3 linked regions of the Marichromatium purpuratum 984 genome follow. The protein of the gene in region 3 interacts with the protein of the main gene of each other region in a pairwise test. Links are inferred from orthologs where the notes say so. Each region holds a gene or a part of one and is shown on either strand. Other genes may lie near its edges. The genes, in order: ybgC, bioH and acpP.

Region 1 (10,427 bases), 890 kb from region 3 along the record:
TTCGAACCAACGACCACCTGATTAAAAGTCAGATGCTCTACCAACTGAGCTAAGGGCGCCGAAGACCGAGGATTATACGTAAACCATCGGCGCGATGTAAACCCTAGCGTCCGGTGGCGACGCCTTCGACCTCGTCGAGCCGCGCCAGACGCGCGCGAGCCAGGCGCGACTCGGTGCTGTTGGGGTAGTTGTCGATGACCTGTTCGAGGCGCGCGCGCGATTGCTCGAAATCGCGCTGCTCGAAGTGGATGTAGCCCATCTTCAGCAACGCACCGGGGACCTTGGGGCTGGCCGGGTGACGGCGCACCAGATCCTCGAAGGCGGTCAGCGCGGCGTCGTAGTCGCGCTGACCATAGAAGGTCTCGCCGAGCCAGTAGCGGGCGTTGTCGGCATAGCGTCCCTGCGGATAGCGCCCGAGCAGCGACTCGAAGGCGGCGCGGGCCTGGTCGTACTTGCGCGCCTTGAGCAGATCGAAGGCCTTGCCGTAGGCGTCACGTTCGTCGCCGGCGGCAGTCTCCGGGCTCGGCAGCGAGGGGACGCCGGCACCGAGGGCAGCGGCGGGCGTGGCCGATCGAACCGGCGCGGGCGCTGGCTCGGGCTGGTTGATATCGACCGGGGCCTCGAGCGCGGCCGGTGGCTCCGGGGTCTCGGGGCGCGCGCGCGCGCCGTTGAGCCGGGCGTCGATGTCGATCGACTGCTGGCGCAGCTGGCGCTCGAGACGCTGGATCTCGAACTGCTGGACCTCGACCTGACCGCGCAGCGCCTGCATCTCGCTCTGCAGTTGCTGAAGCTGTAGCTCGACGGCCGAGCCACGCTGGTGCTCGATGACGCGCTCGAGCCGCGCCACCCGGTCCTCGAGCCGGGCGTCGGCGGCGAGCACCGGCGCGGCGGCGGCACTCAGCACCAGGGCGACGACGACCCCGAGGCCGCCACGAACTCTCTGCGGGACTCGCATTCGCGCCTCCTCAGTACTCGATGACCACACGCCGGTTCAGCCGCCAGGACGACTCGCTCTGTCCCGGCGAGGCCGGACGCTCCTCGCCATAACCGATCACCTCGAGCTGATCGCCACGCACCCCCTCGGCGAGCATCACCCGGCGCACCGAATCGGCGCGCTGATCGGAGAGCGCGAGGTTGTACTCGCGGGTGCCGCGCTCGTCGGTATGGCCCTCGAGGGTGACACGCACCTGCGGATGGGTGCCGAGATAACGCGCGTGGGTGCGGATCAGCGCCACGTACTCGGAGGCGATCTCGGCGTTGTCATAGCCGAAATAGATGACGCGCTTGGAGAGCGGGTTGGCCGGGTCCTCCCAGGGACCGGCGTAACGGGCGCCCGCGCCGTCGATGCCGGCGGTCGAGACCTCCGCGCCGGCGCCGGCGCCGGCACCGGCGCGGCCGGTCGCATCGTCCACCGCGGCGCCGTCCGTGTCCTGGCGGGGCGTGGTCGAGCATCCGGCGAGCACCAGCAGGAGGACGCCGGGCAACAGGGACCAAGGGTGGATGCGCATGAGTCTGACTCCTTACTGCACCATGGGCGACCAGGCCGGCTCGCGCACCTGATCGGTTCCCTGGGTGAGACGCTGATTGGCACCGCCGTCGACGGCAGCGGCGGCGAGCACCGCGCGACCGCCATGGGTGGTGGCGTAAATTACCATGCTCGAATTCGGCGCGAAACTCGGCGACTCGTCGAGCGGCCCGCGACTGAGCAGACGCGAGAAGCCGCGCTCGACATCGAGCAAGGCGATGCGGAAGGCGCCGTTGATCCGGCGCGCCATGGCGATCGAGCGACCATCGGGGGCATAGACCGGGGAGGCGTTGTAGTCACCCTCGAAGCTCACCCGGGAGACCGCCCCACCGCTGGCCGGGACGCGATAGATCTGCGGATTGCCGCCCCGCCCGGAGGTGAACACCAGGTGCGAGCCATCGGGCGACCAGGCCGGTTCGGTGTCGATGGCGAAGTGATTGGTGAGCCGGGTGAGCGCGCGCGAGTCGAGATCGAGCACATAGATCTCGGGATTGCCGTCCTTCGACAGGGTCATTGCCAGACGCCGGCCATCGGGCGAGAAGGCCGGCGAGCTGTTGATGCCGGGGTAGCTCGCCACCCGCTCGCGCCGACCGCTGGCCAGCTCCTGCACATAGATCGCCGGACGGCGGCTCTCGAAGGAGACATAGGCGATGCGGCGCCCATCCGGCGACCAGGCCGGGGACATGATCGGCTCGGTCGAGGAGACGATCACCTGCGGGTTGTAGCCGTCGGCGTCGGCCACCTGCAGGGTGACGCGGGCGTTCTCGCCGCGGCCGGTGGCGCTGATATAGGCGATGCGGGTGGCGGCCACGCCGGGGATGCCGGTCAGCGTCTCATGGATCTGGTCGGCGATGCGGTGCGCGGCGTTGCGCAGCCCGGCGGCGGTGGCCGTTAGGGTGGCGCCAGCCAGGCGCTCGCCGCGGAAGACGTCGTAGAGGATGAAGCTGATGCGGTAGCGCGCACCCTCGCGCACGACCTGCCCGATCACCAGATTGTTCATGTCGAGCAGACGCCAGTCACGCAGGTCGACCTCCTCGTGGGTGGTCGGCTGGTCGAGCATGTCGCGCGTCGGCATCGGCGCGAAGCGACCGGTGCGGGCGAGATCGGCGGCGATCACCGCGCCGGGATCGACCGAGGCGCTCCCGCCTCCCGCGAACCCGAAGGGCACCACGGCGATCGGTTGCGCGGCCTCGACCCCGCCGGTGATCTCGATGTTCAGCCGCGCCAGCGCAGCGCCGGGCAGCGCAGCCGCCAGGAGGACGCAGAGGATCAGCAACAATTGGATGGATCGGGTCATGACACGCCCCCTGCTCAGGGTCGGAAGGTAAAGGTGAATTCACGGAACTGGTCGAAGAGTGCCCCGGTGGGCACCGGTAGCGGCTCGGCGCGCCACAGCGCGGCGAGCGCTGCCTGATCGAAGGCCGGGGTGCCGCTGGAGCGCTGCATCGCCACGCTCCCCGGGACGATGTAACCCGCCGAGGTCACCCGCACCTCGAACTCCACGCTCAACCCCTCGGACATACCGGGCGGATAGGCGAAGTGCTGGCGGACACGATCGCCGATCGCGCCCTTGTAGTAATCGACCTGGCGCTGCTCGGCGCTGCTCAGCCCGCCACCACCGCCGCCGGCGACGACCGGCGACGATCGGCGTGCGGTCTCGGCCGCCTCGGCCTCGAGTCGCTCGGCCTCGCGCGCGATCTCGTCCTCGAATCGCTGCTGCTCGAGTGCGGCCATCTGCTCGGCCTCGCGCGCGATGCGCTCCTGGCGCGCCGCAGCGGCCTGGCGTTCCGCCTCACGGCGTGCGGCCTCTTCGGCAGCGCGACGCTCAGCCTCGGCACGGGCTGCGGCGGCCTGACGTTCGGCCTCGCGACGGGCGGCCTCCTCGGCAGCGCGACGCTCAGCCTCGGCACGGGCTGCGGCGGCCTGACGCTCGGCCTCGCGACGGGCGGCCTCCTCGGCGGCGCGACGTTCAGCCTCGGCGCGGGCCGCGGCGGCCTGACGCTCGGCCTCGCGGCGGGCGGCCTCTTCGGCGGCGCGACGCTCGGCCTCGGCACGAGCCGCGGCGGCCTGACGCTCGGCCTCGCGACGGGCGGCCTCCTCGGCGGCGCGACGCTCAGCCTCGGCACGAGCCGCAGCGGCCTGACGCTCGGCCTCGCGGCGGGCGGCTTCCTCGGCGGCGCGGCGCTCGGCCTCGGCGCGCGCCTCGGGATCGAGCCGTTCGCGCACCTCCTGGACACGGGCGCTCAGTGCCGGATCGCCGAGCACGCTGGCCTGGACCACGCGCGGGCGATCGCCGCCGTTGCTCGCGTCCTGGGTGAAGCGCACGCCGACGAACAGCAGCAGCGCGAACAGCAGATGCAGCCCCAGCGACCAGTAGAGCGCCCCGGGGTCACGCCGCAGGATCTGCAACATGGTCAGGGTCCGTCATGCTCCGGCGGCAGGGTGATGAGTCCGACCTCGGCGGCCCCGGCGGCCTGGGCGATCACCATCGCGTTGACCACCCGGCCATAGTCGACGGCGCTGTCGCCCTTGACCAGCACCGGCGTCTGCGGGGCGTAGTCGAGGACCTTGCCGATGCGCTCGAACAGCGCCTCCTCGCCCACCGGTTGGTCGCGGTCCTCACCGATGTCGATGTAGTAGTCGCCGAACTGATCGACGCTGATCACCACGGAGTCACCACTCTCGGAGGTGACCGCCCCGGCCTGGGCGCGCGGCAGGTTGACCTTGACCCCCATGGTGATCATGGGGGCGGTCACCATGAAGATGACCAGCAACACCAGCATCACGTCGATATAGGGGACGACGTTGATCTCGGCCACCAAGCGGCGGCGATTGCGACTGCGCGCGCGTCTGCTCAAGGCTCGGATACTCCCGGGGCTCAGCCCCGCCCCTGACGTTGCAGCAAGGTCGAGAACTCTTCCATGAACTCCTCGTAGCGGTTGCTGAGGCGCTCGACCTGATCGGTATAGCGGTTGTAGGCGACCACCGCGGGGATGGCGGCGAACAAGCCGATGGCGGTGGCGATCAGCGCCTCGGAGATACCCGGCGCGACCAGCGCCAGGGTCGCCTGCTCGACGTTACCGAGGGCATGGAAGGCCTGCATGATGCCCCAGACGGTGCCGAACAACCCGACATAGGGGCTGATCGAGCCGACCGTGGCGAGGAAGGCGAGATTGCTCTCGAGCCGGTCGAGTTCGCGGCTCAGCGCCACGCGCATCGCCCGCTCTGTCGCCTGCAGCACGGTCATCGGATCGACGCCGTCGGCCTTGCGCATGCGCACGTACTCCTTGAAGCCGGCGCGGAAGATCGCCGCCAGCCCGCGCGCACTGCGCCCGTCCTGTCCCAACTCTTTATAGAGCGCGCTGAGATCGCCGCCGCTCCAGAAGCGTTCCTCGAAGGCGTCGGCGAGCTTGCGCGCCCGACCGAGCACCCGCGCGCGATCGATGATCATGGTCCAGGAGACGACCGAGGCGAGCACCAGGATCAGCAGCACCAACTGCACCACCAGGCTTGCCTGCATCACCAGGGCCAACAACGACAGATCAGAGGTCATGAGGCGTCACTCCGCGACCGTACGGCGAATGTCGGCGAGCAGCCGGGGCGGGATACGCGTCGGGCGCAGCGCCTCGCCCGCGGCATCGATACAGCCCACCTTAACCGTGCCCCGGCAACAGAGTTCGCCGTCGGCCTCGCGCACCAGCTCCTGGTCGAAGGCCATGCTCGCCCCGCCGATCCGGGTCAGCCGGGTATGGACGTTCAACCGCTCGTTGAAGCGTGCCGCGGCGAGATAGTCGATCTCGACGCGACGCACCACGAACAGCACCCCCTCGCGTGCGCGCAGCTCGTCCTGCTCGTAGCCAAGCTCACGCAACCATTCGGTACGCGCGCGCTCGAAGAAGCGGAGATAATTGGCGTAGAAGACCACGCCGGCGGCGTCGGTATCCTCGTAATAGACACGGATCGGCCAGATGAAGCCGGGCTGGGCGGGTTGGCTGGATGTGGGCACGGGACTCGAAATCACCGGATGGCTTGATTCTCAAGGACCGGCAGTGTATCGAAAACCGCCGCATCCGGCATCCCGCAGCCGGCGCCGACGACCGACCGACGGCCACCCCGACCACCCATCATCCATCGCGCAAGGAGTCATCATGTCCCTCTTATCCCGTCTCCAGGGCCGACGCGGCGAGCACCTCGTCGTCCTCCAGTTCGTGCTCTTCTTCGGCTTCGTCCTCACCCCGAGCTGGAACCCCTGGCTCACCCCCGGCATCCTCGAGGCGATGGCGCCGCTGCGCTGGGCGGTGCTGATCGCGCTCGGCACCTTTGCCATGGTGCTCGGCGCGGTCGGCTCACTACACATCCGCGACTACCTCACCCCGCTGCCCTACCCGGTCGATCACAACCAGCTCGTCCAGCACGGGATCTATGCCCTGGTGCGCCACCCGCTCTACAGCAGCCAGCTGTTCGCCGCGCTCGCCTGGGTGCTGTTCAGCCTCAGCCTGACGCATCTGGCGATCCTGGTCATCGGCTTCCTGTTCTTCGACTACAAGGCCGGCAAGGAAGAGGGCTGGCTGCGTGAGCGTCACCCCGAGTACGCCGACTACACCCAGCGCGTGAGCAAGTTCATCCCCTGGATCTATTGATCCGTCGCCGGACGCTCGGCGCTGGCGAGCACGTAGTCGAGCCCGGCGAACACGGTCTCGGGTTCGAGCCACAGCCCGAAGCGCACCGCCGTGCGCAGCGCCGGCGGCAGGGTCGAGAGCCGCTCGGGATTGGCGCGCAGATAGGCGTGCAGCGGGGCATAGACCCGGTCGCGGATCGACTCGACCTCGACCCCGGTGAAGCCGCAGGCACGCAGCCGCTCGGCGTACTCGGCGCGCGGATAGGCGTTCTCCGTCGGGATCGCGAACTTGGTGGCGACCTCGCGCCACGACCACCGCTGCGCCAGCCGCTGCGACCAGCCCTCGGCCGGCGCCAGCGGCAGGATGTCGGCGAGCACCAGCCGCCCGCCCGGGCGCAGCAGCCGCAGCGCCTCGGCGAAGAAGCGCTCGCGGGTGCGGAAATGGAAGGCGCACTCGAGCGCGACGACGATATCGAACGACCCTGACTCGAGCCCCGGCTCGGTGGCCGAACCCTGGCGCAGGTCGATGCGCGCAGCCTCGCCGGCGGCGGCCACCCGTTCGCGCGCCAGCGCCACCTGCGAGCCGGTGACATTGAGCCCGACGATGGCCTCGGGGCCGAGGGTGCGCATCCACTGCAGGTCCTGCTCGCCGAAGCCGAAGCCGAGATCGAGCACCCGCTTGCCCGGCGCCATGCCGGCGCGCGTGCCGACCAGATCGACCAGGGCGCGGCAGGCAGCGTCGAGTTCGTCGGCCTCGGCCCAGTAGCCGAGGTTGAGATAGTGCCCGTCGGCGGCCGGCGAGTCGGTGCCGAGCAGGTCGTAGACGGCGCTCACCGGCAGCCGGCGCAGCGGGTTGTAGATCCAGTCGAGCAGCGCGAGCGCACGGCGCGGTGGGTTGCGGGTCATCCAGGGCTCCTCGATCGCAGCAGCGATCCATTGGTCTCGATACTGCGCCGCCGACGGCGGCGCATCAGGGGCGGGCGGCGCGCGACTCAGAGCTGCTCGCGCGGCGCCTCGCAGTGGGTGCCGACACAGCGATAGACCCGCGGACGCGGCCCGGGTGCCATGGCCGCGAGCAGCGGTGGCAGCGATTCGGCCTCATCGGGGATGGCAAACACCAGTCGATCGGCGCGATAGCCGCGCTGCGCCTCGCGCCGCCAGCTCGCCAACAGCTCCTCACTGGCGCGAATCACCAGTTGCTCGGGCGGGTCGAGCCATTCGTCGAGGGCGCAGAGCAGGGTGGCGTGGGCGTGGGGCAGCCGCCGCATCGCGGTCGCGGCCAGACGCAGCGTGCTCTCAACGGCGGCGAGATAGCGCGGCTCGCCGACCAGATGACCGAGACGCTGCAGCGCCAGCGCTGCGACCCCGTTGCCTGCGGGCAGGGTCTCGTCGGCGAGCGGCTTGGTGCGGTGGATCAGACGTTCGTGATCGTGGGCGGTGAACCAGAAACCGCCTGCCTCGGGGTCGTGGAAACGCGCGAGCAGGGTCTCGGCCAGCTCGATGGCGAACGCCAGGTCGGCGCTCGACCAGCGCGTCTGCAACAGCTCGAGCACTGTGGCGAGCAGCAACGCGTGGTCGTCGAGATAGGCGTCGAAGGCCACGCGACCGTCGCGACAGCTCGCCAGCAAGCGGCCATCGCGCCACAGTCGCTCACGCACGCAGCCGAGCGCCTGCTCGGCCGACTCCAGATAGTCGTCGCGCTCAAGCACCCGCGCGGCGCGCGCCATGGCGCCGATCATCAGCGCGTTCCAGGCGCCGAGCACCTTGTCGTCGCGACCCGGGCGCACGCGCCGCTCGCGCTCGGCGAATAGGGTGGCGCGCGCCGCGCCGAGCAGCGACTGCACTTGTTCGAGGGTGAGCCCCTGGGCGGCGGCCACCGCCGCCGGGGTGAGATGGCCGTGCAGATGCCAGCGGCCCTCGAAGTTCGGCGGTCGGTCGAGCCCGTAGACGGCGGCGAAGGGCCGGTACTCGGCCTCGGGCAGCAGCGCCCGGACCTGCTCGCGCTCCCACAGATAGAAGCGTCCCTCCTCGCCCTCGCTGTCGGCATCCAGGCTCGAGTAATAACCGCCCTCGGGCGACTGCATCTCGCGCAGCACCCAGTCGGCGGTGGACTCGGCGGCGCTGCGAAACAGCTGCTCGCCGGTGCAGGCGTGGAGGTCGCAGCAGAGCGCGAGCAGCGCGGCATTGTCGTAGAGCATCTTCTCGAAGTGCGGGATCATCCACTGGGCATCGACCGCATAGCGACAGAAGCCGCCGCCGAGCTGGTCGTTGAGACCGCTGCGAATCATCCGCTCGAGGCTGACGCGGGCCATCTCCAGTGGCTCCGGCGCATCCTCGCCGGGACGATCGCCGCGCGCCGCGCAGCGCAGCAGCAGCGCCAGCTCCGGGGCGTGCGGGAACTTGGGCGCACCGCCAAAACCGCCGTGCCTGGGATCGAAGCTGACCGCGAGCTGGTTCAGCGCCGCGCCGATCAGGTTGCGCTCGGGGGGGCGCTCGCCGGGCTCGGGTTCGAGCCCGGCAAACGCCTCGATCAGATTCTCGCCCTGCTGGAGGATCTTGTCGTGTTGTTCGCGGTAGGCGCGCTCGACCCCGGCGAGCAGCTGGGTGAAGGCCGGCAGGCCGTGGCGCGGCGTCGGCGGGAAATAGGTGCCGGCGAAGAAGGGGCGCAGATCGTGCGGGGAGAGAAACACGGTCAGCGGCCAGCCGCCGCCACGGCCGTTGAGTAGCTGGTGGGCGCGCTGATAGAGCCCGTCGAGGTCGGGACGCTCCTCGCGATCGACCTTGATGTTGACGAAGGCGCGATTCATCAGCGTCGCGACCTCTGGATCGGCGAAGGACTCGTGCGCCATCACGTGACACCAGTGACAGGCCGAGTAGCCGATCGAGAGCAGGATCGGACGGTCGCGCTCGCGCGCCTGCGCCAGCGCCTCGTCGCACCAGGGCCACCAATCGACGGGGTTGTCGGCGTGTTGCTGGAGATAGGGGCTGGTGGCCCCATCGAGACGGTTGCGACCGCCTGCTGCGGGGAGCGTGACGCTCGGCATGGACTCACCTCTGCTGGTCTGTCGCGATCGTTGGACGAACGGGTCCCGGGTCTGCCTTCGAGAGTGGGAGCACGAGCGCGACCTTTCCATGCCGGCTCGCGCGATCGTCGCTTCTGGTAGTCTTGATGGCCGACACACACCGACGGCGGCGCGCCGGAGCGAGCATCAGGGCCGCGCCCACCCGTCCCGAGACACGGACGCCGCACCGAACACGCAGACGATCACCAGACAACGGTAGACCTCCAACGATGAACCCCCAACCCATCCTGTTGCGCAAGGACCAGGAGCGCCGGCTGCTCGCCGGGCATTGCTGGATCTACAGCAACGAGATCGACACCAAGGCGACCCCGCTCAAGCAGCTCGAACCCGGCCAAGCGATCGAGATCCTCAGCAATCGCGAGCGCTGGCTCGGACACGGCTATGTCAATCCGCACTCGCTGATCTGTGCCCGGCTGGTCAGCCGCAGCCCGGAGCGCCACCTCACCCCGGCGCTGTGGATCCAGCGCATCCGCGATGCCCTGGCGCTGCGCGAGCGACTCTACGAGCGGCCCTACTATCGGCTGATCTTCGGCGAGAGCGACGGGCTGCCGGGGTTGATCGTCGATCGTTACGGCGACCTGCTCAGCGTGCAGATCACCACCGCCGGGATGGAGCGGGTACGTGGCGAGCTGCTCGCCGCGCTCGAGCAGGTGCTGCGTCCGCGCGCGATCGTGCTACGCAACGACACTGCGGTGCGCGCGCTCGAAGGGCTCGACCAGCAGGTCGAGGTCGCGCTCGGCGAGCCGGACGACACCCTGGTGCTCGAGGAGGGCGGGTTGGCGTTCGAGGTCGCGCCGCTCTCCGGGCAGAAGACCGGCTGGTTCTTCGACCAGGCCGAGAACCGTCAACGGCTCGCCCGCTACGGCGTCGGCGAGCGGGTGCTGGATGTCTGCAGCTATGTCGGCGCCTGGAGCCTGCGCGCGGCGCATCTCGGCGCGCACCGGGTCACCACCGTCGACGCCTCGGCCAGCGCCCTCGAGCGGGTCGCGGCCAATGCCGCGCGCAACGGTCTGAGTGATCGCATCGAGCCGCTGCAAGGCGATGCCTTCGAGGTGTTGCGCGAGCTGCGCGACCAGGGTGCGCGCTTCGATACCGTGATCCTCGACCCACCGGCCTTCATCAAGCGCCGCAAGGACGAGAAGGACGGCACCCAGGCCTATCAGCGGCTCAACCGCCTGGGCCTCGAGCTGCTCGAGCCCGG
Region 2 (10,454 bases), 1.1 Mb from region 3 along the record:
AATCGCCACCCGTTACGACAAGTTGGCGACCAGCTTCTCGGCAATGTTCACGCTTGCTTGCATCCGTAGATGCCTCAGGCATTACTTTTCGTACAAAACGTAACGTTCTCGAAGCTCCGCCCGGTCAGCCGATCGAAGCCGCAGAGATACGCCCGGCGCACGCACCGCGTGACGACGTGATACCAGGGCGTATCGGACAAGGAGACGAGCGCGGCGCGGGGACGAGTCATGGGGCATCTCCGCTGGAGGTGTTGGGTGAAGCGTAGGAGAGTGCCTTGGGAGCGTCAACGATAAGTGGGTGTCCCTCAGAACGATAAGTGGGTGTCCCTCAGTACGTCTCAATAAGTGGGTGTCCCTCAGTACGTCTCAGTACCGCCTCAGTACCAATACCTACCTACCTAATACCAATGATTAGCTGTTTTGGATTGTGCTTTTTAGTCCTTGAATGCTTATTTTATCGTTGTTTTTTTCAAAAAATGCTGTTGTTATTTCTGCGAGTTCGAAAGCTGATTTTTTTAGTTCTTCGCATCTCTTTTTTGGGTCTTTTATGTCAGAGCAATGTTTTATTTTTTCGAGTCTTTCTGAAAAGGATTCTATGCACCAGCCTATTTTCTCCAGGTCTTTGTCTATTTCTTTTATTTTGCAGTAACTCCAGAATGCAGGGTTTTTTGATTTTAGGTCTAATATCCTTCTTAATTCCAAAAATCCATATTTAGTTCCTACCCCAAGGAAGGCGCCATAGTTTGCTAAGATTGCTGCGCATAAATGCATTATGCAGTCCGCGGTGGATAAGTCGTAAATTATTTCAATGTCTTTGTTTTTTTGAGATTTTATTTCCTTTAAATGTTTTTCGGCCCTTTCGATATTGTAGTCAATGACGCTGCTGATGGTTTCTTTGTTAACTATCCATGGGTGAGGGGGGTTTAGCGCGACATCTTCAAGGATATTTATTAGTGTTTTATATCTTATTTGATATATTTCTAGTTTGTTTGAAAAGCAGAGTATTTCGCGAGATATTCTTCCTTGAGTTTCCTTGGTAAATACTTTTTGGAATTCTTTTTCTGGTCTGGTCTTCGCGTCTAAACCCATAATTCTGCGCAGCAAGTGCGGTATTATTTTTTTTTGTATGTAGTCGTAATTGAGTTCTTTTTCTTCTTCGCAGTCAATTACTTTTATGAATTGTGATTTTGGATTTCCGTACCTTCTTATATAAGCCGCAGACCAACGGTAGACGTCTTCTTTGTCGAAACCTTTTTCTTTGTTTTCAATGAGGCTGAACCTGTCGATGCACCTTGCTACAGATAGTCTGATATCGGCCGTAGTTAAATCTCTTTTTGGTTCTTTTTCTTTTTCCTCCTCTAGCATTGGAATGATGTTTTTTGGTATTTCTATTGCTACCTCTAGTGGCATGCCTATGTGCATGAGTGATTCAAAAAGTTTTCTTGAAGAATAGTCTATTTTTTTTCCTGCTTGAATTATTGTGCCTTCTTTTTTTATGGTCTCTCTGAAAATTTTATCTATTTTTGAAAAGTATTCTTGAAGATTGATGTTTGTTTCGATGCCGTTGGCGTAACCCCTTATTATTATAATATTTTGCCCTGCCGTCAGGTTTGAGCTTCCGTCAACTGAGATGTCGTTTTTTTTGAATTCCATGTTTTCCTCTTATTTTTTGATTGTTATGTTTTTTCCGGCGGTTATGTTTTTATTTCCTTTGATTGAGAATTTGCTTTTTTTTCTGTATATTGTTATCCCTACTATTAGGGATAATATTGAGAATATTGTCCCAATGATTGATATAGATTCTGCGCTCAAGTGACTTTCCTCTGATTTTATTTTTGTGATTGATTTTTTGTAAATTAATTTCTTGTATTGATAGTTTTGACATCCACCCCAACCCCCAAACTCCTCACCCAAATATCCAACCCCCGAATCCCCTCCGGCAACGCCTTCCGCGCTGTCACGGCCTCGGCCCGGGTGGGATACAGGCTATGGATGAGCACGTACCAGGGCTTGCCCTGGTAGGTCTCCTGACGCCAGTAGAGGCGATCGGGCAGGTCCTGTTCGCGGATGAAGGTTTCCAATCCGTCGCGGGAGAAGGCGCCGAGCAGTTGGATGGCGTAGCTCGGCGCGTCGAGGGTGATGATCGGGGCGTTGTCGTCGAGCGCCGGTTGGGTGGCGGGCGTCTCGGGCGTCTCGGTTGTTGCGGCCTCGGTCGGGGCGTCCGGCGCCACCTCGGCGGCGGGTGTTGGCGCGATCGTCTCGGCCTGGACAGGCGTGGGCTCGGCGGGTTGTGTCTCGGGCTCCGCTGAGACGCTCGATGGTGCCGGGGGTTCCGGCTCGGTGGCGGGCGGTGTGGTCTCGACGATCGTCGGGGTCGTCGTCTCGTCGGTCTCGATGACCGTCGGCAGGCTCGGCGTGACCGGGGCCGGAGGGAGGCTTTGTCGGGTCAGGCGCAGGGGCTGCTGCGTCTCGTTGAGCGCGACGCTGTCGGTGAGCGAGGCCGAGGGGCGGGCCGGTGCCGGGGGAGTGATCGCGGGCTCGGCGGTCGTCGTCGGCGCGGGCGCGGGCGCGGGCGCGGGCGCGGCGCGCAGCTCGCGGGCGAGCTGTTCGATGGTGACAGAGAGTGCGTCGAGTTCACGCTGGACCAGGGCATCGGACTGAGGATCGCCGCTCGGACGACCCTGGATCGCGGCGATGCGCTCGACGCGCTCGGCGAGCGCCTGGCGCTGGGTATCGAGCTGGCGGTAGGCGAGGGTGAGGGCGAGCGCGATGCCGATCAGTACCACCACCAGGGTCGCGAACATCAGGGTGCGCCAGTGGCGCAGCCGACGGTCGAGCAGGGTGCGATGGTTGAGCAGGGCGCGCTGAAGCTGAGCGGTGGTGAGACGACGATCCTCGTCCATGTCGCCGAGCCGGTCCAGCACCGTGTCTTGCAGCTGCTTGAGATCGCGCCGCTGTTCGGCGACGCCGACGGCGAGCTTGGCGATCTGTGCGGCCTGTTGGCTGATCCGGGTCCGAGCGGCGACGTCTTCGGCGCCGGACCTGGGGTCGGACGCCGTTGGTGTGGCCTGGACCTGGGTGTCCGGCTCGGGGGTGGTGGTGTTGTCCATGGCGATCTGCCCCGCGACTGATCTGGGCGAGCGTGGGCCTGGGCTGTCCCGCCGTTTGAGCAGGTCGCGGGCGCCGGCCTGGGTTCGGGATAAGGCGTTGTTGGACGGGGCGCGTCTGTCGCCGTCGGCTGACCGTCCTGGGGGGAGAGTATCGGTGTCTGGCCGATCGAGGGCAAGCGTCGATGAGGTGGTGGTGCGTCCCTGCACCAGGTCGAGAGCGACTGTTCCCCTGGCCTGGCCGCGCCAGGGTACGCGGCCCGACCAGCGGTCAGGAGATCGAGACCAGCTCCAGGGCGAAGGTCAGGTCCTTGCCGGCGAGCGGGTGGTTACCATCAATGGTGACCTGTTCGTCGTTGAACGCCTTGACGGTGAAGGAGACGTGCTGACCATCGGGACCCTGGGCGTGTAGCACCATGCCCTCGTGCAGGTCGATGTCGGCGGGAATGGCCGAGCGCGGCACCTCCTGCGTCATCTCGGGACGATACTCGCCGTAGGCCTGGGCCGAGGGGATGGTGACGGTCTTGTTCTCACCGACGTTCATGCCCTTCACGGCTTCCTCGAAGCCGGGGATGATGCCGCCAGCGCCGATGGTGAACTCGAGCGGCTCGTTGCCGACCGAGCTGTCGAACTGGGTACCGTCCTCGAGGGTGCCGGTGTAGTGGATCTTGACGGTATCGCCGAGCTTGGCTTCAGACATGGGATGGTCTCCCGGAGTTTGGGGTGCATTGCGCCGACCGGGGCTGTCCGGCAGGCGAGCGAACGGAGGTCTCGGGTCGAGGGCTGGGAGGGTAACGAATCGCGCCGTCTTGCGGTCTGCGGGAGACGCGAGACGATCGAAGGAACGGGACGCCGGCCGGGACCGGTCGCTCCACCGAGGGGAGGGCGCCCCGCCGAGGCCCGAGTGGTGGACGCGGCGACGGGTCGATCCGATCGGTTGCGTTGTTCGTCGCGATCGGTCTCTCCCAGGGATCCTTCGATGACGCGAGGCTCTCTGGGCGCACTCTAGAACAGGGGGGCGGTGAGTGCAAATCGCTACCAACCGCCAGTGGATTGAACCGCAAAGCCACAAAGGACGCGAAGACGAAGAAGCGCGATCAGCTTTCTGCCGTCAGCCGCCAGTGAGACGTTGCGCCGACGCCGGGGGAGTTGGACATCAAATCCCTTTGCGTTTCTTCGTGCCCTTCGAGTCTTTGCGGTTCACCCTTTCCGGCTCCCGGCGCTACCTCTAGCGCAGTCGCGCGAGGATGGCGCGGGCGCGGTTAGCGGGGACGGCGAAGCCGATGCCGACGTTGCCGCCGGTCGGGCCGATGAGAGCGGTGTTGATGCCGACCACGGCACCGCTGAGATCGATCAGCGGGCCGCCGGAGTTGCCGGGGTTGATCGAGGCGTCGGTCTGGATCAGTTCGCCGAAGCGGTTGTCGGCGATGCCGCTGCGCCCGACCGCGCTGACGATCCCCGAGGTCACCGTCTGACCCAGACCGAAGGGGTTGCCGATGGCGATGACGAAGTCGCCGACCTCGAGCCGGTCGGAGTCGGCGAAGCGCAGTGGGCGTACCTCGACCACTGGGATCTGGAGGATGGCGATGTCGGTGTCGGTGTCGGCGGCGATGCGTCGGGCGTGGAAGCTGCGCCGGTCCTTGAGGGTGACACGGATGCTGGTGGCGCCCTGCAGCAGATGGGCGTTGGTCATCACATAGCCGCGCTCGGCGTCGACGATCACCCCGGAGCCGACGTTGCGCTGGCGCTCGATCTCGCCGGGTTCGGGTAGTGGCAGTCCGAAGCGCTCGAGGAAGCTGCGGAACTCCGGGTCGCTGAGAAAGGGATGAGCGCGCGCCGAGACTTCGGCCTCGACCGCGATGTTGACCACCGCCGGGGTGATCTCGCGCATCAGCGGCGCCAGTGAGGGATAGTCGGCGCCGGCCTTGCGGTGTGGGAAGCCGGCGAACTCGGGCGCGGAGAACTGGCGTTGGTCGGTGGTCCGAGGTTGGGCGCAACCGCCGAGCGTCAGCAGCACGGCCAGCGCCACCAGTACGACGCGGTGACGGACGAAGGGGTCGAACACCTGTACCTCCCGTGATTCAGCGCGCCAACGCGCTGGCCAGCCGCTGGCGCAGGCCGCGATCGACCGGCTGCTCGACGAGCAGCGCGAAGCGTCCCCAGCCACCATTGCGCCGGACATAGCCGGCATAGCTGCTGACCCCGGTCAGGGTGCCGGTCTTGGCCAGCACTCGCGGGTCGTCGTCCTGGCGCGGCATCAGGTCGCGATAGGGAACAAAGGCATCGAGCAACTCGATGAGCTGGCGTGCGCTCAACCGATTGGCGCGCGACAGTCCGGCGCCATCGTCGATCACCGCATCGCGCCAGCCGAGACGTTCGCGCGCCAGCCGGGTCACCGTGCGTCGCGCTTCGGCCATTCCCGCGACTCCCTTGTCCTTGGGGTCGGAGAGCTTGATGAACAAGCCATTGGCGATGAAGTTGGTCGAGTACTCGAGCATCGGCGCGATCATCTCGGCGAGGGTGCGGCTGTTGTGGTGCCGGTAGAGCAGCCGCGCACCGCGTGGCGCCCGGGCCTGACGGATCGGCCCGACGACGCTGACGCCGGCGCGCTCGAGCAGGGCCGCGAACAACTCGCCGAAGTGACGCTCGGCACGGGCGCGGTCGACCAGATTGACGCGATGGCGTCCGGCACCGAGTCCTGCGCCCAGCGCCCGGGCGGTGGCGGTCAGCGGCGTCTGCGACTCGCCGCTACGCAGCCGGCCATCGGCCTCGCGTACCAGGCTCACGGTGTTGAAGTTGGCCGCGAGCGCGCTCAGCGGGGCATCGTAGGGGTTGCTGGTGTGTGAGCGCCCGGGGATCTCGGTATCGGCGCCGAGCGCGTGGGTGTCGAGCCCGAGCCCGTTGATGCGAGTGACGCCGCGCGCGCGTACTGCGGTGGCGATGCGCATCAGCTCCTCGGAGACCAAGTAGGGATCGCCGTGCCCGACCACCCAGAGGACGCCGTCGTCGTCGAAGCGGATATCGGTGTGGAAGCGATGCTCGCGCCCCCAGGTCTCGAGTGCGGCATAGGCGGTGAGCAGCTTCATCGTCGAGGCCGGCACCCGTGGCGTGGTCGCGCCCTGGTCGATCGCGGTGGTGTCGTCGGGCTCGACCAGCAGCAGGCTGGCGTGCTCCAGCCCGCGCACGGTGGCGAGTGGATCGGCACCGTGCGCCAGACCGCTCAGACACAACAGGGCCGCGCCCAGCACGAGTGCGGCGCGGCGACGGGATGAATGGAGTGCGATCATCGGACGCTCGTCGTCAGTGGCATCAGGGTACCCGGCACCGGGCCGGACCGTCGGGCGCACAGCATAGCCCAGGCACGCTGTGGTGGAGAGGGGAGATTGACCACCAAGGCGCGAAGCGCGCCAAGGGGCACGAAGGTTTTTTGTTCAGCGCGTAGGTTGGGTTGCCGGTGACAACCTAACGCATGTCTCAACGTCTGCTGATCGAGCGCCGATGTCGGGTCTCCCGTCCTCGGGCTTGCCACTTCTACGGGCTTGTCGCTTTTTCGATGAAACGGTGGACGGAGGGGTCACTCAATCGACGCAAACTTCGCGTGCTTGGCGTCTTGGCGGTTCAAGTTCTTTGCCCCTTCCGTCACAGCAACGGCGTCGGGTCGAGATGGGCGGCGACACTGGCCGGGGTGAGCTGGTCGAGCCAGGGGATCACGCCGAGCCGGGGGGCGGCGATGGCGCGGGTGAGGGTGTCGAGGGTAGCCGCCGAGGCGGTCATGGTCGGGTCGACCTGATTGGCCACCCAACCGACGAGCGGGCAGCCGCTGGCGCGGATTGAGTCCTGGGTGAGCAGGGCGTGGTTGATGCAACCGAGCTTGACCCCGACCACCAGCACCACCGGCAGGTCGAGCGCGCGCGGCAGGTCGCGCATCGACAGTCGGTCGCCGAGCGGGACGCGCCAGCCGCCGGCGCCCTCGACCACCACCCAGTCAGTCTCGTCGCACAACGCTCGATAGGCGTCGCGGATCGGCGCCAGCGCGATCTCCACCCCGGCCTCGGCGGCGGCCACGTGCGGCGCGATCGCCGGGGCGAAGGCATAGGGGTTGATCCGCGCATAGGGCTGTTCGCACCAGCCGGCGGCGGCGAGCCGCTCGGCGTCGTCGTTGCGCAGTCCGTCGGCGGTCTCGACACAGCCCGAGGCGATCGGCTTCATCCCCAGCACGCGCTGCTCGCGCGCGGCGAGCGCGGCGATCAACCCCTGGCTGACGGCGGTCTTGCCGCAGTCGGTGTCGGTTCCGGTGACGAACAGGCCTGGCATCGGCTGGATACTCCTTGTCTCTGGGGGTGGGTCAGTCGCGTCCGCCGAGCTGGCGGCTGAGCTGCTCGAGCGGCACCGCGACGGCGCCGTCGGCGGTGCTCGACTGGGGCGCCTGTTCGGGCGCCCAGGCGTGGCCGTAGAGCACCTCGTAGGTTGCCGGCAGGCGCCCGTCGTCGCGCCGTTCGCGCTCGTAGGCCTCGGCGACGGCGGCCAGTCGCGCCCGCCCGGTCAGGCCGCGCGGGCGGTCCCGGCTGGCGTTGCGTGCGCCGATCGCCTTGAGGTCGTGCATCAGCTCGGTGGTGGTGGGATAGGTCAGGGTCAGCCGCTCGGCGTCCATCACCGGGTCGGCGAGGCGGGCGCGTACCAGCGCATCGCCGATCTCGTGCATGTCGGTGAAGGGGCTGACGTGGGCGTGACCGTCGACCTCGGCCCAGGCCGCGCGCAGCTCGCGCAGGGTGTCGGGACCGAAGGTGGTGAACTGCAGCAGACCGCCGGGGCGGAGGATGCGCAGACACTCGCCGAAGGTGTGTTCGAGGTCGTTGCACCACTGGATGGTGGCGCTCGACAGGATCAGGTCGAACGAGTCATCGGCCAACGGCAGCGACTCGGCGTCGGCGCAGACGCACAGCGCACGGCGCCACCAGCGCCCGCGCCGGCGCGTCTGCTGCAGCATCGGCTGGGCGAAGTCGAGCGCCACCACCTCGGCGCGCTTGTAGCGCCGTTGCAGCGCGGCGGTGCAGTAGCCGGTGCCGGCGCCGAGGTCGAGGATACGACGCGGCTGGAGACGGATGTAGTCGAGTCGTTCGAGCAGGCGGTCGGCGATCTCGCGCTGCAGCACCGCCGCGGCGTCGTAGCCGGGCGCGGCGCGCGCGAAGCTGGCGCGGGCGCGGCGCTTGTCGATCGGTGCCAGCCGTGGGTCGGGCGTCGACATCAGCCCAATGCCTCGGCGACGAAGTCCTCGATCGCCGTCAGGGTCTCGCGGCGGTGCGAGATGTGCGGCGCGTGCGCGGCGCCGGCGATCACCTGGGTGCGGGCACCAGGCATGATCAGCTCGATGCGCTCGGCCACCGCCGCCGGCACCAGGGCGTCGTGACTGCCGAACAGCCACAGCGCCGGACAGGCGATGTCGGGGAGCTGGCCGCGCAGGTCCTCGTCGCGCAGCAGGTCGAGTCCGTCGGCGAGTGCGCGCGGGTCGGGCTCGGGGCGCGTGGTGAGTTCCTGGCGCAGGGTGCGCAGGGTCTCGCGCGCGGCGTCGCTGCCGCGTACCTGGAGCGCGAGGAAGCGCGAGAGGGTGCCGCTGGGGTCGTCGAGCAGACCCTGGTGGAACTGACCGAGGGTCTCCTCGGCCATCGCCGGGCGCCAGTCGGCGGCCTGGACGAAGCGCGGCGTGGCGGTGAGCTGGATCAGTCCGCGCACCCGCTTGGGTGCGCGCAGCGCAGCGGCCTGGGCGACCAGTCCGCCGAGCGACCAGCCGAGCCACACCGCCTCCTCGGGGGCGGCCTCCAGGCAGGCATCGGCCCAGGCCCAGAGGTCGGCGCGGGCGGGCGTCCGGGCGCCGTGGCCGGGGAGTTCGATGGTCTGGGTCGGCAGGCCGCCGAGCTGTGGCGGCAGGCCGTCCCAGACGGCGGCGTTCATGCCCCAGCCGTGGAGCAGTACCAGCGGCAGGGACGGGTTGGATCCGGTGGACACGCGGGTCTCCTTACGATGCAGTGGGGTCAGTCCGCGCGATCGGCGCGGGGCAGCTCGGCGAGCGCCGCGAGCAGCCGGTCGACGTCGGACTCGGTATGGGCGGCCGAGAGGGTGATGCGCAGTCGCGCGCTGCCCTCGGGCACGGTCGGTGGCCGGATGGCGCCGACGAGGATGCCACGTTCTTCGAGCGCCCGGCTCCAGGCCAGGGCGCGCGCGGCGCTGCCGGCGACCAGCGGTTGGATCGGGGTGGCGCTCGCCATCAGTTCGAGACCGAGCCGGGTCGCGCCGTCGCGCAGCCGAATGATCAGCGCCTGCAGGTGCTCGCGACGCCAGGTCTCGCGCTCGGCCAGACGCAGGCTGAACCGGGTGGCCTCGGCCAGCGCCGGCGGCGTGGCGGTGGTGTAGATATAGCTGCGGGCGCGCTGGATCAGGGTCTCGATTAGCACCGCCGGGCCGGCGACGAAGGCGCCGGAGACGCCGAGCGCCTTGCCCAGGGTGCCCATCAGGATGGGTGCCGCGTCCTGATCGAGCCCGAAGTGCGCGAGCGAGCCGCGCCCGCCGGGGCCGAGCACGCCGAGACCATGGGCGTCGTCGACCATCAGCCAGGCGCCGGCGCGCCGCGCCCGCTCGGCGAGCGCGGGCAGCGGGGCGAGATCGCCGTCCATGCTGAACACGCCGTCGGTGATCACCAGCCGGGTCTCCGGGTGACGCTCGAGCTGCGCGGCGAGCGCGTCGGCGTCGGCATGGGCGTAGCGGCGCAGGGTGGCGCGCGAGAGCTGCGCGGCGTCGAGCAGCGAGGCGTGGTTGAGCTTGTCCTGGAGCAGGGTGTCGCGACGCCCGGCGAGGGCGCTGATCACCCCGAGGTTGGCCATGTAGCCGGTGGAGAAGAGCAGCGCGCGCTCGCGCCCGGTGAAGGCGGCAAGTTCCTCCTCCAGCGCCTCGTGCGCGGCGCTGTGGCCGTTGACCAGGTGCGCCGCGCCACTGCCCACACCCCAGCGCTCGGCACCGCGTTGCAGCGCGGCGATCACCTTGGGGTGGTTGGCCAGCCCGAGATAGTCGTTGCTGCAGAAGCTCAGCAGCTCGCGCCCGTCGATGCGGGCGCGCGGCTGCTGCGGACCCTGCTGGACGCGGCGCCGGCGGTAGAGGTCGGCATCGCGCAGCCGCTCGAGTTCGGGGGCGAGGGCATCGAGGCTCATGCGTCGCTCGGCAGCATCTCTTCGAGTTTGACGTGACGCTTGCAGGCGCCGGGCTCCTCGCGCTCGCCGTGGTCCTCGACGAAGTGCATATCGAGCCGCGCGAACAGGTCGCGGTCGCGGTTGGTGCCGGCGTTCTTGGTGGTGAGCA
Region 3 (9,771 bases):
CTTCGAAATCGAACCTTCACCATGAACGATCCCAAGCCGCTCGGTATCACCGAGGTCGTCCTGCGCGACGCCCATCAGTCCCTGCTCGCTACTCGGCTGCGTCTTGAAGACATGCTGCCGATCGCGCCCAAGCTCGATCAGGTGGGCTACTGGTCCATGGAAAGCTGGGGCGGGGCGACCTTCGACGCCTGCATCCGTTACCTGGGCGAGGACCCGTGGGACCGTCTGCGTCAGCTCAAGGCGGCGATGCCGAATACTCCGCAGCAGATGCTGCTGCGCGGCCAGAACCTGCTCGGTTATCGGCATTACGCCGATGATGTGGTCGAGTCCTTCGTCGAGCGTGCCGCGACCAACGGTATCGATGTCTTCCGCGTGTTCGACGCGATGAACGACCTGCGCAACCTCGAGGCTGCAATCAAGGCCGTTCTCGCCACCGACAAGCACGCTCAGGGCACCATGTCCTACACCGTGAGCCCGGTACACGACCTCGACTACTGGGTCGACATGGGGCGCCGTCTCGAGGATATGGGGTGCCACTCGATCTGCATCAAGGACATGGCCGGCCTGCTCAAGCCCTATGTCGCCGAGCAGCTGGTCACTCGCCTCAAGGAGAGCTGCTCGATTCCGATCGCGATGCAGAGCCATGCCACCACCGGCATGAGTACCAGCACCATCGTCAAGGCGGTCGAGGCCGGCATCGACATGGTCGATTCCGCCGTCTCCTCGATGAGCATGACCTACGGCCACTCGCCGACCGAGTCGGTGGTCGCCATCTTCGAGGACGGCGATCGCGCCACCGGGCTGGACCTCAACCTGCTCGAGGAGATCGCCGCCTACTTCCGTGACGTGCGCAAGAAGTACGCTAAGTTCGAGGGCGCGCTCAAGGGCGTCGACTCGCGCATCCTGGTCGCCCAGGTGCCCGGTGGCATGCTCACCAACATGGAAAACCAGCTGCGCGAGCAGGGTGCGAGCGATCGCCTCGACGAGGTGCTGGTCGAGATCCCCAAGGTGCGCGAGGACCTCGGTTTTATCCCGCTGGTCACTCCAACTTCGCAGATCGTCGGCAGCCAGGCCGTGCTCAACGTGCTGATGGGTGAGCGCTACAAGAGCATCACCGCCGAGACCGCCGGTGTGCTGCGTGGTGAATACGGCGCGACGCCGGCTCCGGTCGACAGCGAGCTGCAGCAGCGCGTGCTGGAAGAGGGCCAGAGCCCGATCACCTGCCGCCCGGCTGACAACCTCGCCCCGGAGATGGAGTCGCTGACCGCGCAGCTCCAGGAGATCGCCGAGGAGCGTTCGCTGAACCTCGCCGAGGCGGTGGTCGACGATGTGCTCACCTACGCGCTCTTCCCTCAGGTCGGGCTCAAGTTCATCGAGAACCGCGACAACCCCTCGGCCTTCGAGCCGGCACCCTGGACCGAGGCACCGGCCGCCGCCGACAAGGCCGCGCCTGCCGCAGCCGCTACCGCGATGGCCGAGGCCTATCGCGTCGAGGTCGATGGTCACGCTTACAACGTCCGGGTCTCGCCCGAGGGCGCGGTCGAGATGATTGCCCCGGCGGCAGGTGCCGCCCCGGCTGCTGCGCCGGCGCCCGCTGCGGGTGCTGCGAGCGAGGTTCCCGCGCCGCTGGCTGGTACTGTGTTTAAGGTGTTGGTCAAGCCGGGCGACCAGATCACCTCTGGCGACGTGGTAATGATTCTCGAGGCGATGAAGATGGAGACCGAGGTCCGCTCGCCCGAGGGTGGTACCGTGGCTGCGGTCTGCGCCTCCGAGGGTGATGCGGTGCAGGTCGGTCAGGCCCTGCTGACCCTGAGCTGAGCGCGGATCCATGGAAAAGTTGTTGCTACTGTGGCAGTCCACCGGACTGGCCAATTTCACCTGGGGCCAAGCGCTGATGATCGGCGTCGGCGGTCTGCTGATCTATCTGGCGATCGCCAAGAAGTTCGAGCCGCTGCTGCTGCTGCCGATCGGCTTCGGTGCCATCCTCTGTAACACGCCGGTGGCCGGGATCGGTGGTCCCGACGGCATGGTCGGCATGATCTACCATGTCGGCATCGAGACCGGGATCTTCCCGCTGCTGATCTTCATGGGGGTTGGCGCGCTGACCGATTTCGGCGCGCTGATCGCGCGGCCTTCGACCCTGCTGTTGGGTGCTGCGGCGCAGTTCGGCATCTTCGCCACCCTGCTCGGGGCGCTGACGCTGAACCTGATCCCCGGGTTCGACTTCAGCATGGCCGATGCCGCCTCGATCGCGATCATCGGTGGCGCCGACGGTCCGACGGCGATCTTCCTCGCCTCGCGCCTCTCGCCCGATCTGCTCGGCGCCATCGCCGTGGCGGCTTACTCCTACATGGCCCTGGTGCCGCTGATCCAGCCGCCGATCATGCGCGCGCTGACCAGCGAGTCCGAGCGTCAGATCAAGATGGAGCAGCTGCGTCACGTCTCCAAGCTCGAGCGCATCCTCTTCCCGTTCGCGGTGCTGGTGCTGTGCGTGACCCTGCTGCCCTCGGCCGCGCCGCTGATGGGCATGCTGATGTTCGGTAACCTGCTGCGTGAATCGGGTGTGGTCGATCGCCTCAGTCGCGCCGCGCAGAACGAGATCATCAACGTGGTCACCATCATGTTGGGCCTGGCCGTCGGCTCCAAGCTCTCGGCTGAGATGTTCCTCAACGTGCAGACGCTCGGCATCCTGTTGCTCGGCGCGCTGGCCTTCTGCATCGGTACCGCCACCGGCGTGATCATGGGCAAGGTCATGTGCAAGGTCACCGGTGGCAAGGTCAATCCGCTGATCGGCGCCGCCGGCGTCTCGGCGGTGCCGATGGCCGCCCGCGTGGTCAACAAGGTCGGTCTCGAGTCGGATCATCACAACTTCCTGCTGATGCATGCGATGGGACCGAACGTGGCCGGTGTTATCGGCTCGGCGGTGGCCGCCGGTATCCTGCTCGCGTTGGTGGGCGGTGGTTGATTCGTTGAAGTTGACGAAATCGGCAAAACTGGGTTAATTTGATTAGCTTATGTCAGCGTCGTTACCTGAGCGACTGGACCCATGGCGTGCCGCGCAGGCCGCGCGTGTCTTCACCGGCACGATCGAGCTTGCGCGGCTGCCGAGGCTTGCCGAAGCCGTCCTCGGTCTCGCCCCGCTTGCGCAGGGCCAGGCCGAGGTCTGTTACCGTCTCGCCTTCGAGCGTGATCCCCGGGGGCGCGTGCGTGTCTTCGGGGACGTCGATGCGGTGTTGCGGCTGCCCTGTCAGCGCTGTCTCGGCGAGGTCGCCGTTGCGGTGAGCGCGCCCTTGAGGTTGGCGCTGGTGCGCAGCGAGCAGCAGGCCGAGCAGCTCGACGAGACACTCGACCCGGTGCTGGTCGAAGACGACGAGCCGGTGCAGCCGCTTGACTGGATCGAGGACGAGCTGCTGCTCGCGATCCCGGCGGTGCCGCGTCATGCGCCCGGTGAGTGTGAGGCGCCGGTTTCTACCGATGCCTCGCTGGCCGAGTCCGAGCCGTTGTTGGAGACGCCGCCGGAGCGGGACAACCCGTTCGCGATTCTGGCGAGTCTGAAGTCGCGCGGGCGCGACGACGAGGGCTGATGGTTTCGCAATTTCGATCAACGCGACGTCTCGTGCCAACGAGGCGTCAGATCCGTACCTGGAGATAACAATGGCAGTTCAGCAGAATCGCAAGACCCCTTCCAAGCGCGGCATGCGTCGCTCCCACGACGCCCTGAGCAAGCCGACGCTCTCGGTCGAGCCCTCGAGCGGCGAGACCCATCGTCGTCATCACGTCTCGGCCGACGGTTTCTATCGCGGCCGCAAGGTTGTGGACAAGTCTGAGTGATCCGTCGAGTTCGTTTCGGATCATCGGGGTCGCGACGCATGAGTCGAGCAATGAAGGCACAGCCTTGTACCATTGCCCTGGACGCCATGGGTGGCGATCACGGGCCGAGCGTGGTGATCCCGGCGGCGCTCAAGTACCTCGCGGACAACCCCCACGCCAACCTGATCCTGGTCGGTGACGAGCAGCGGCTCGACGCCTGTATCGGCAAGGCCAGTCGTGAGCGTCTGCGTATCCATCACACCTCCCAGGAGGTGGCGATGGACGAACTGCCGTCGCGGGCGCTGCGCAACAAAAAAGACTCGTCGATGCGCGTGGCCATCGACCTGGTTCGCGACGGCGAGGCCGACGCCTGTGTCAGTGCCGGCAACACCGGGGCACTGATGGCGACCGCGCGCTTCGTCCTCAAGACCCTGCCGAGTATCGATCGGCCGGCGATCAGCACCACGGTGCCCTCGCTGCACGGCCATACCCACATGCTCGATCTCGGGGCCAATGTCGATTGCTCCGGCGCTCACCTGTTCCAGTTCGCCGTCATGGGCAGCGAGCTGGCGAGCGTGGTCGATGGCATCGACCGCCCCAAGGTGGCGCTGCTCAACATCGGCCAGGAAGAGATCAAGGGCAACGAGCAGGTCAAGCAGGCTCACGAGCTGTTGCTCAACAGTAGCCTCAACTACGTTGGCTATGTCGAGGGTGACGGCATCTATCTCGATGACGTCGACGTGGTCGTCTGCGATGGTTTCATCGGCAACGTTGCGCTCAAGTCGAGCGAGGGCGTGGCCAAGTTCGTGCGTCATTCGCTGCGTAAGCAGTTCAAGCGCAACTGGTTCACCCAGCTCGCCGGACTGGCGGCGATGCCGATCCTCAAGCGCTTCAGCGGTGACATCGATCCACGTCGCTACAACGGTGCCAGCCTGCTCGGTCTGCGCGGCATCGTGGTCAAGAGCCATGGTGGCGCCGACGCATTCGCCTTCGAGAACGCGATCTACATCGCCGAGAAGGAGATCCGCGAGGATATCCCCAAGCGGATCGGCGAACAGGTCGGGCGTCAGCTCGAGGGCAGTGGACAGTACAGGGAAACCGCCTGATGAAGTATTCCCGCATTCTCGGGACCGGGAGCTATCTGCCGGCCCGCGTCATGACCAACGCAGATCTCGAGGCTGTCGTCGATACCTCGGACTCCTGGATCCGGGAACGCACGGGAATCGAAAAACGTCACCTGGTCAGCGAGGGTGAGTGCTGTTGCGATCTGGCTGAGCAGGCCGCGCGCAGGGCGCTGGAGGCGGCCGGCATCACCGCCTCCGACCTCGACCTGATCCTGGTGGCGACCACGACCCCCGATCAGTTCTTCCCGAGCACCGCGACCCTGCTGCAGCGGCGGCTCGATGTGCACGGCTGTCCGGCCTTCGATCTGCAGGCCGTGTGCGCCGGCTTCGTCTATGCAATGGACGTGGCCGACAAATTCATTCGCACCGGCGCGGCCAAGCGCGCGCTGGTGGTCGGCGCCGAGACCTTCTCGCGCATCCTCGACTGGAACGACCGCACCACCTGTGTGCTGTTCGGTGACGGTGCGGGTGCGGTGGTGCTCGAGGCCGCCGACGAGCCTGGCATCCTTTCCACCCATCTTCACGCCGATGGCGCCTACAAGGACCTGCTGCAGGTCCCCGGTGGGATCGGTAACGGCCACCCCGACGCCCGCTTCGTCCAGATGAAGGGCAACGAGGTGTTCCGCATCGCCGTCACCACCCTCGGGCGCATCGTCGAGGAGACCCTCGAGGCCGCAGGCCTCACCAAGTCGGACATCGACTGGCTGATTCCCCATCAGGCCAATATCCGCATCATCCAGGCGACCGCACGCAAGCTCGATCTGCCGATGGAGCGAGTGGTGGTGACCGTTGCCGAACACGGCAACACCTCCTCGGCTTCCATTCCGCTGGCACTCGATCAGGCGGTACGCGATGGGCGTATCCGTCGTGGCGAGACGCTGCTGATGGAGGCCTTCGGAGGCGGTTTCACCTGGGGTTCGGTCCTGGTCCGTTACTGATTTCCCTCTTGATCTTCCTGTATTGCGATGCCACAACAACTCGCCGTTTTCTTTCCCGGTCAGGGGTCGCAGGCGCTCGGCATGCTCGATGCCCTCGCCGCGACCTATCCCAGCGTTCGCCAGACCTTCGAGGAGGCCTCTGACGCCCTCGGTCAGGACCTCTGGCAACTGGTGAACAGCGGTCCAGAGGACGCGCTCAACCGCACCGAGAACACCCAGCCCGCCATGCTCGCCGCCGGTATCGCCGTGTGGCGGGTGTGGCGTCAGGCCGGTGGCGCTCCCGCCACGGTGATGGCCGGGCACTCGCTGGGCGAATACAGCGCCCTGGTCGCTGCCGAGGCGCTGGGCTTTGCCGACGGCGTCCGCCTGGCCGCCGAGCGTGGGCGGCTGATGCAGGCGGCGGTGCCGCCGGGCGAAGGCTCGATGGCCGCGCTGCTCGGGCTCGACGACGACACCGTGATTGCGCTCTGTGCCGAGCAGGCCAGCGGCGAGGTGCTCGAGGCGGTCAACTTCAACTCCCCCGGACAAGTGGTCATCGCTGGCGCCAGCGCTGCGGTCGCGCGCGCGGTCGAGGCGGCCAAGACCGCCGGCGCCAAGCGTGCGGTCCAGCTGCCGGTGAGCGTGCCCTCGCACTGTGCGCTGATGCGTCCGGCCGCCGAGCAGCTCGCCGAGCGTCTCGCCGAACTCGATCTCTCGCTGCCCCAGGTGCCGGTGCTGCACAACGTCAACGTTGCCGCTGCAGGCGATGTCGCCGAGTTGCGCGATCTCCTGGTGCGGCAGCTCTATCGCCCGGTACGCTGGGTCGAGACGGTACGCAAGATCGCCGGCGACGGGGTGCCGGCGGCCATCGAGTCGGGCCCGGGCAAGGTGCTGGCCGGACTCTGCAAGCGTATCGACAGGAACATGACGACGCTGCCGGTCTTCGACCCGAAGACCCTCGATGCGGCACTGGAGGCGACTGCCAATGCTTAAGGGTGAAATCGCGCTCGTTACGGGCGCCTCGCGTGGAATCGGTCGTGCCATCGCCATGGCGCTGGCCGAGCAGGGTGCAGCAGTGGCCGGCACCGCGACCAGCGAAGCCGGCGCTGCGGCGATCGAGCAGGCGTTCAAGGACGCCGGCCATCAAGGCATCGGTCTGGTACTCAACGTCTCCGATGCGGAGTCGATCAGCAGCGCCCTGGCGACGCTCACCGAACGTCTCGGTGCGCCCAGCATCCTGGTCAACAATGCCGGGATCACCCGCGACAACCTGCTGATGCGGATGAAGGATGACGAATGGGATTCGGTCATCGAGACCAACCTCACCTCGATCTATCGTCTGGTCAAGGCCTGCCTCCGTCCGATGACCAAGGCGCGCAAGGGCCGCATCATCAACATCGCCTCGGTGGTGGGTGCCAGCGGTAACGCCGGTCAGACCAACTATGCCGCGGCCAAGGCTGGGATGATGGGCTTTACCAAGTCGCTCGCCCGCGAGGTCGGCGCGCGTGGCATCACCGTCAACTGTGTCGCCCCGGGTTTCATCGACACCGACATGACCCGGGTGTTGCCCGATGCCCAGCGCGAGGCGCTGCTCGGCTCCATCCCGCTCGGTCGACTCGGTGCCCCCGAGGAGATCGCCGCTGCCGTGACCTTCCTCGCCTCTCCCGGCGGGGCCTATGTCACTGGCGAGACGCTGCATGTCAACGGTGGCATGCACATGGCGTGAAAACCTTTTCATTGATTGATATAAATGACTTATATCAATCAGTTAGGGTTTTTACCTAAGGCTATTTATTGGCTTTCATCGACCCTCGTTTGTCACTAGAATACGGGCTGGCTCAGCGAGGGCCACTTTATTCATTCCGGAGGAATCTTTCATTATGAGCAGCGTTGAAGATCGAGTTCGCAAAATCGTCGTCGAGCAACTGGGTGTCAAAGAGGAAGAAGTGACCGCCGAGGCGTCCTTCGTCGACGATCTGGGCGCGGACTCCCTCGACACCGTGGAACTGGTCATGGCTCTCGAGGAAGAGTTCGAGACCGAGATTCCTGACGAAGACGCTGAGAAGATCACCACGGTCCAGCAGGCCATCAACTACATCAACGAGCACCAGGCCTGAGGCAGGGTTGCTGTCCGCGCGCAGTCGTCCGTCGGAGACGGACGCCGCACGCGGCTCGATCCGCCGAATCGTGGTGTACTGAACGAGAAGAGGTAAGCAATGGCAGGCAGAAGGGTAGTTGTCACTGGGTTGGGTCTGGTGGCGCCAGTTGGTCTGAACGTCAAGTCCGCTTGGGACAGCATCCTTGCCGGCAGGAGTGGGATCCAACCGATCACCCACTTCGACATCGAACCGTTCAGCAGCCGCTTCGGTGGGCCGATCTACGGCTTTGATCCGAGCGAATACGTCCCTGAGAAAGACGCCAAGAAGATGGACAAGTTCATCCATTATGGCGTCGCGGCGGGCTCTCAGGCCATCGCCGACGCAGGACTGGAGGTCGATGAGTCGAACTGCCGTCGCATCGGCGTCGCCGTCGGCTCCGGCATCGGTGGCATCACCGGTATCGAGAACAACTACGAGGCCTATCGCTCCAAGGGGCCGCGTCGGATTTCTCCCTTCTTCGTGCCGGCCAACATCGTCAACATGGTGGCCGGTAACCTCTCGATCAAATTCGGCCTCAAGGGTCCGAACTACTCGATCGTCTCGGCCTGCGCGACCGGTACCCACAATATCGGTGAGGCCGCGCTGATGATCCGTCACGGCTATGTCGACGTGATGCTCGCCGGTGGCGCCGAGATGGCGACCTCGCCGGTCGGGCTCGGCGGCTTCGCCGCAGCGCGCGCGCTGTCCACCCGCAATGACGATCCGGTCGGCGCCAGCCGTCCGTTCGACAAGGAGCGCGACGGCTTCGTGCTCAGCGACGGTGCCGGTGTGGTGGTGCTCGAGGACTACGAGCGGGCCAAGGCGCGTGGCGCGCACATCTACGCCGAGCTGGTCGGCGTCGGCATGAACTCCGACGCTTACCACATGACGGCCCCTTCGACCGATGGCTCGGGCGCCGCCGACTGCATGCTGATGGCGCTCAACGATGCCGGCATCAGCCCGGAAGAGGTCGATTACATCAACGCCCACGGCACCTCGACCGTGGCCGGCGACATCGCCGAGACCACTGCGGTCAAGCGCGCGTTCGGCGACCATGCCTACAAGACCATGGTCAGCTCCACCAAGTCGATGACCGGTCACATGCTGGGCGCCGCCGGTGGCGCCGAGGCGGTGTTCTCGGTGCTCGCGCTGCGCGATCAGGTCGCGCCGCCAACCATCAACTACACCACCCCGGACCCCGACTGCGATCTCGACTACGTGCCCAACACCGCGCGTGACTCGAAGCTCGACATAGTGATGTCGAACTCCTTCGGCTTCGGCGGCACCAACGGTTCTCTGGTGTTCCGTCGGGTCTGATCCCGCGTACCCACCGGGACCGGCGTTTCTCGCGCCGCGCTCCCGGTGGCGTCCTCCCGCCCCTCCAGGAGTCGTGTGTTGAGCGATTCCAGCGCTTCCCCAGCATCGCTTCGTACCGCCCCGGGTGCTCCGCTGCGGGTGCTGCTCGACGGCTGTCCGCTGTCCGATCTGACGATCACCGATCGCGCGCTGCATTATGGTGACGGTCTGTTCGAGACCTTGCTGGTGCGTGCCGGCCGGCCCTGTCAGTGGTTGCGTCATCTCGCCCGACTCGCGCATGGTTGCGCGCGCCTGGGGATCCCGTGTCCATCTACCGTTCAGCTCGAATCCGAACTCGCGACGTTGCTCGATGGCGTCGAGGAGGGAGTGCTCAAGCTGGTGCTCACGCGCGGCAGCGGTGGACGTGGCTATCGACCGCCGGCGCGGCCCGAACCCCGGCGCATCCTGCTGCTCTATCCACGTCCG

What was found.
Region 1: the proteins of acpP (region 3) and ybgC interact in binary tests that used the Escherichia coli proteins (3 or more experiments, as listed by UniProt). The link is inferred for Marichromatium purpuratum 984 from one-to-one orthologs.
Region 2: the proteins of acpP (region 3) and bioH interact in binary tests that used the Escherichia coli proteins (3 or more experiments, as listed by UniProt). The link is inferred for Marichromatium purpuratum 984 from one-to-one orthologs.

The regions. Positions count from the first base shown.
Region 1 is NZ_CP007031.1:2,554,427-2,564,853, forward strand. Bases 3,809-6,653 are described here. They hold ybgC (tol-pal system-associated acyl-CoA thioesterase), read right to left. Parts: upstream 5,532-6,653; coding sequence 5,085-5,531; downstream 3,809-5,084. Other genes in these bases: tolA (cell envelope integrity protein TolA), read right to left, coding at 3,809-3,937; tolR (protein TolR), read right to left, coding at 3,940-4,383; tolQ (protein TolQ), read right to left, coding at 4,404-5,078; MARPU_RS11140 (methyltransferase family protein), read left to right, coding at 5,674-6,165; MARPU_RS11145 (SAM-dependent methyltransferase), read right to left, coding at 6,159-6,653. In the rest of the region: tol-pal system protein YbgF, read right to left, coding at 104-955; peptidoglycan-associated lipoprotein Pal, read right to left, coding at 966-1,508; Tol-Pal system beta propeller repeat protein TolB, read right to left, coding at 1,521-2,822; more of tolA, read right to left, coding at 2,837-3,808; more of MARPU_RS11145, read right to left, coding at 6,654-7,049; MARPU_RS11150 (thioredoxin domain-containing protein), read right to left, coding at 7,136-9,187; MARPU_RS11155 (class I SAM-dependent rRNA methyltransferase), read left to right, coding at 9,436-10,427.
Region 2 is NZ_CP007031.1:2,739,958-2,750,411, reverse strand. Bases 7,232-10,103 are described here. They hold bioH (pimeloyl-ACP methyl ester esterase BioH), read right to left. Parts: upstream 9,111-10,103; coding sequence 8,352-9,110; downstream 7,232-8,351. Other genes in these bases: bioF (8-amino-7-oxononanoate synthase), read right to left, coding at 9,137-10,103; bioC (malonyl-ACP O-methyltransferase BioC), read right to left, coding at 7,453-8,352; bioD (dethiobiotin synthase), read right to left, coding at 7,232-7,421. In the rest of the region: MARPU_RS17725 (hypothetical protein), read right to left, coding at 412-1,653; MARPU_RS11960 (SPOR domain-containing protein), read right to left, coding at 1,857-3,110; MARPU_RS11955 (FKBP-type peptidyl-prolyl cis-trans isomerase), read right to left, coding at 3,379-3,807; MARPU_RS11950 (trypsin-like peptidase domain-containing protein), read right to left, coding at 4,336-5,172; MARPU_RS11945 (D-alanyl-D-alanine carboxypeptidase/D-alanyl-D-alanine-endopeptidase), read right to left, coding at 5,189-6,394; more of bioD, read right to left, coding at 6,747-7,231; more of bioF, read right to left, coding at 10,104-10,306; biotin synthase BioB, read right to left, coding at 10,303-10,454. UniProt on the Escherichia coli protein: The physiological role of BioH is to remove the methyl group introduced by BioC when the pimeloyl moiety is complete. It allows to synthesize pimeloyl-ACP via the fatty acid synthetic pathway through the hydrolysis of the ester bonds of pimeloyl-ACP esters.
Region 3 is NZ_CP007031.1:1,665,655-1,675,425, forward strand. What follows is about bases 6,588-9,349. They hold acpP (acyl carrier protein), read left to right. Parts: upstream 6,588-7,731; coding sequence 7,732-7,968; downstream 7,969-9,349. Other genes in these bases: fabD (ACP S-malonyltransferase), read left to right, coding at 6,588-6,844; fabG (3-oxoacyl-ACP reductase FabG), read left to right, coding at 6,837-7,577; fabF (beta-ketoacyl-ACP synthase II), read left to right, coding at 8,068-9,306. In the rest of the region: oadA (sodium-extruding oxaloacetate decarboxylase subunit alpha), read left to right, coding at 22-1,818; MARPU_RS07525 (sodium ion-translocating decarboxylase subunit beta), read left to right, coding at 1,829-2,965; MARPU_RS07530 (YceD family protein), read left to right, coding at 3,015-3,584; rpmF (50S ribosomal protein L32), read left to right, coding at 3,655-3,831; phosphate acyltransferase PlsX, read left to right, coding at 3,882-4,916; MARPU_RS07545 (beta-ketoacyl-ACP synthase III), read left to right, coding at 4,916-5,872; more of fabD, read left to right, coding at 5,900-6,587; pabC (aminodeoxychorismate lyase), read left to right, coding at 9,382-9,771. UniProt on the Escherichia coli protein: Carrier of the growing fatty acid chain in fatty acid biosynthesis.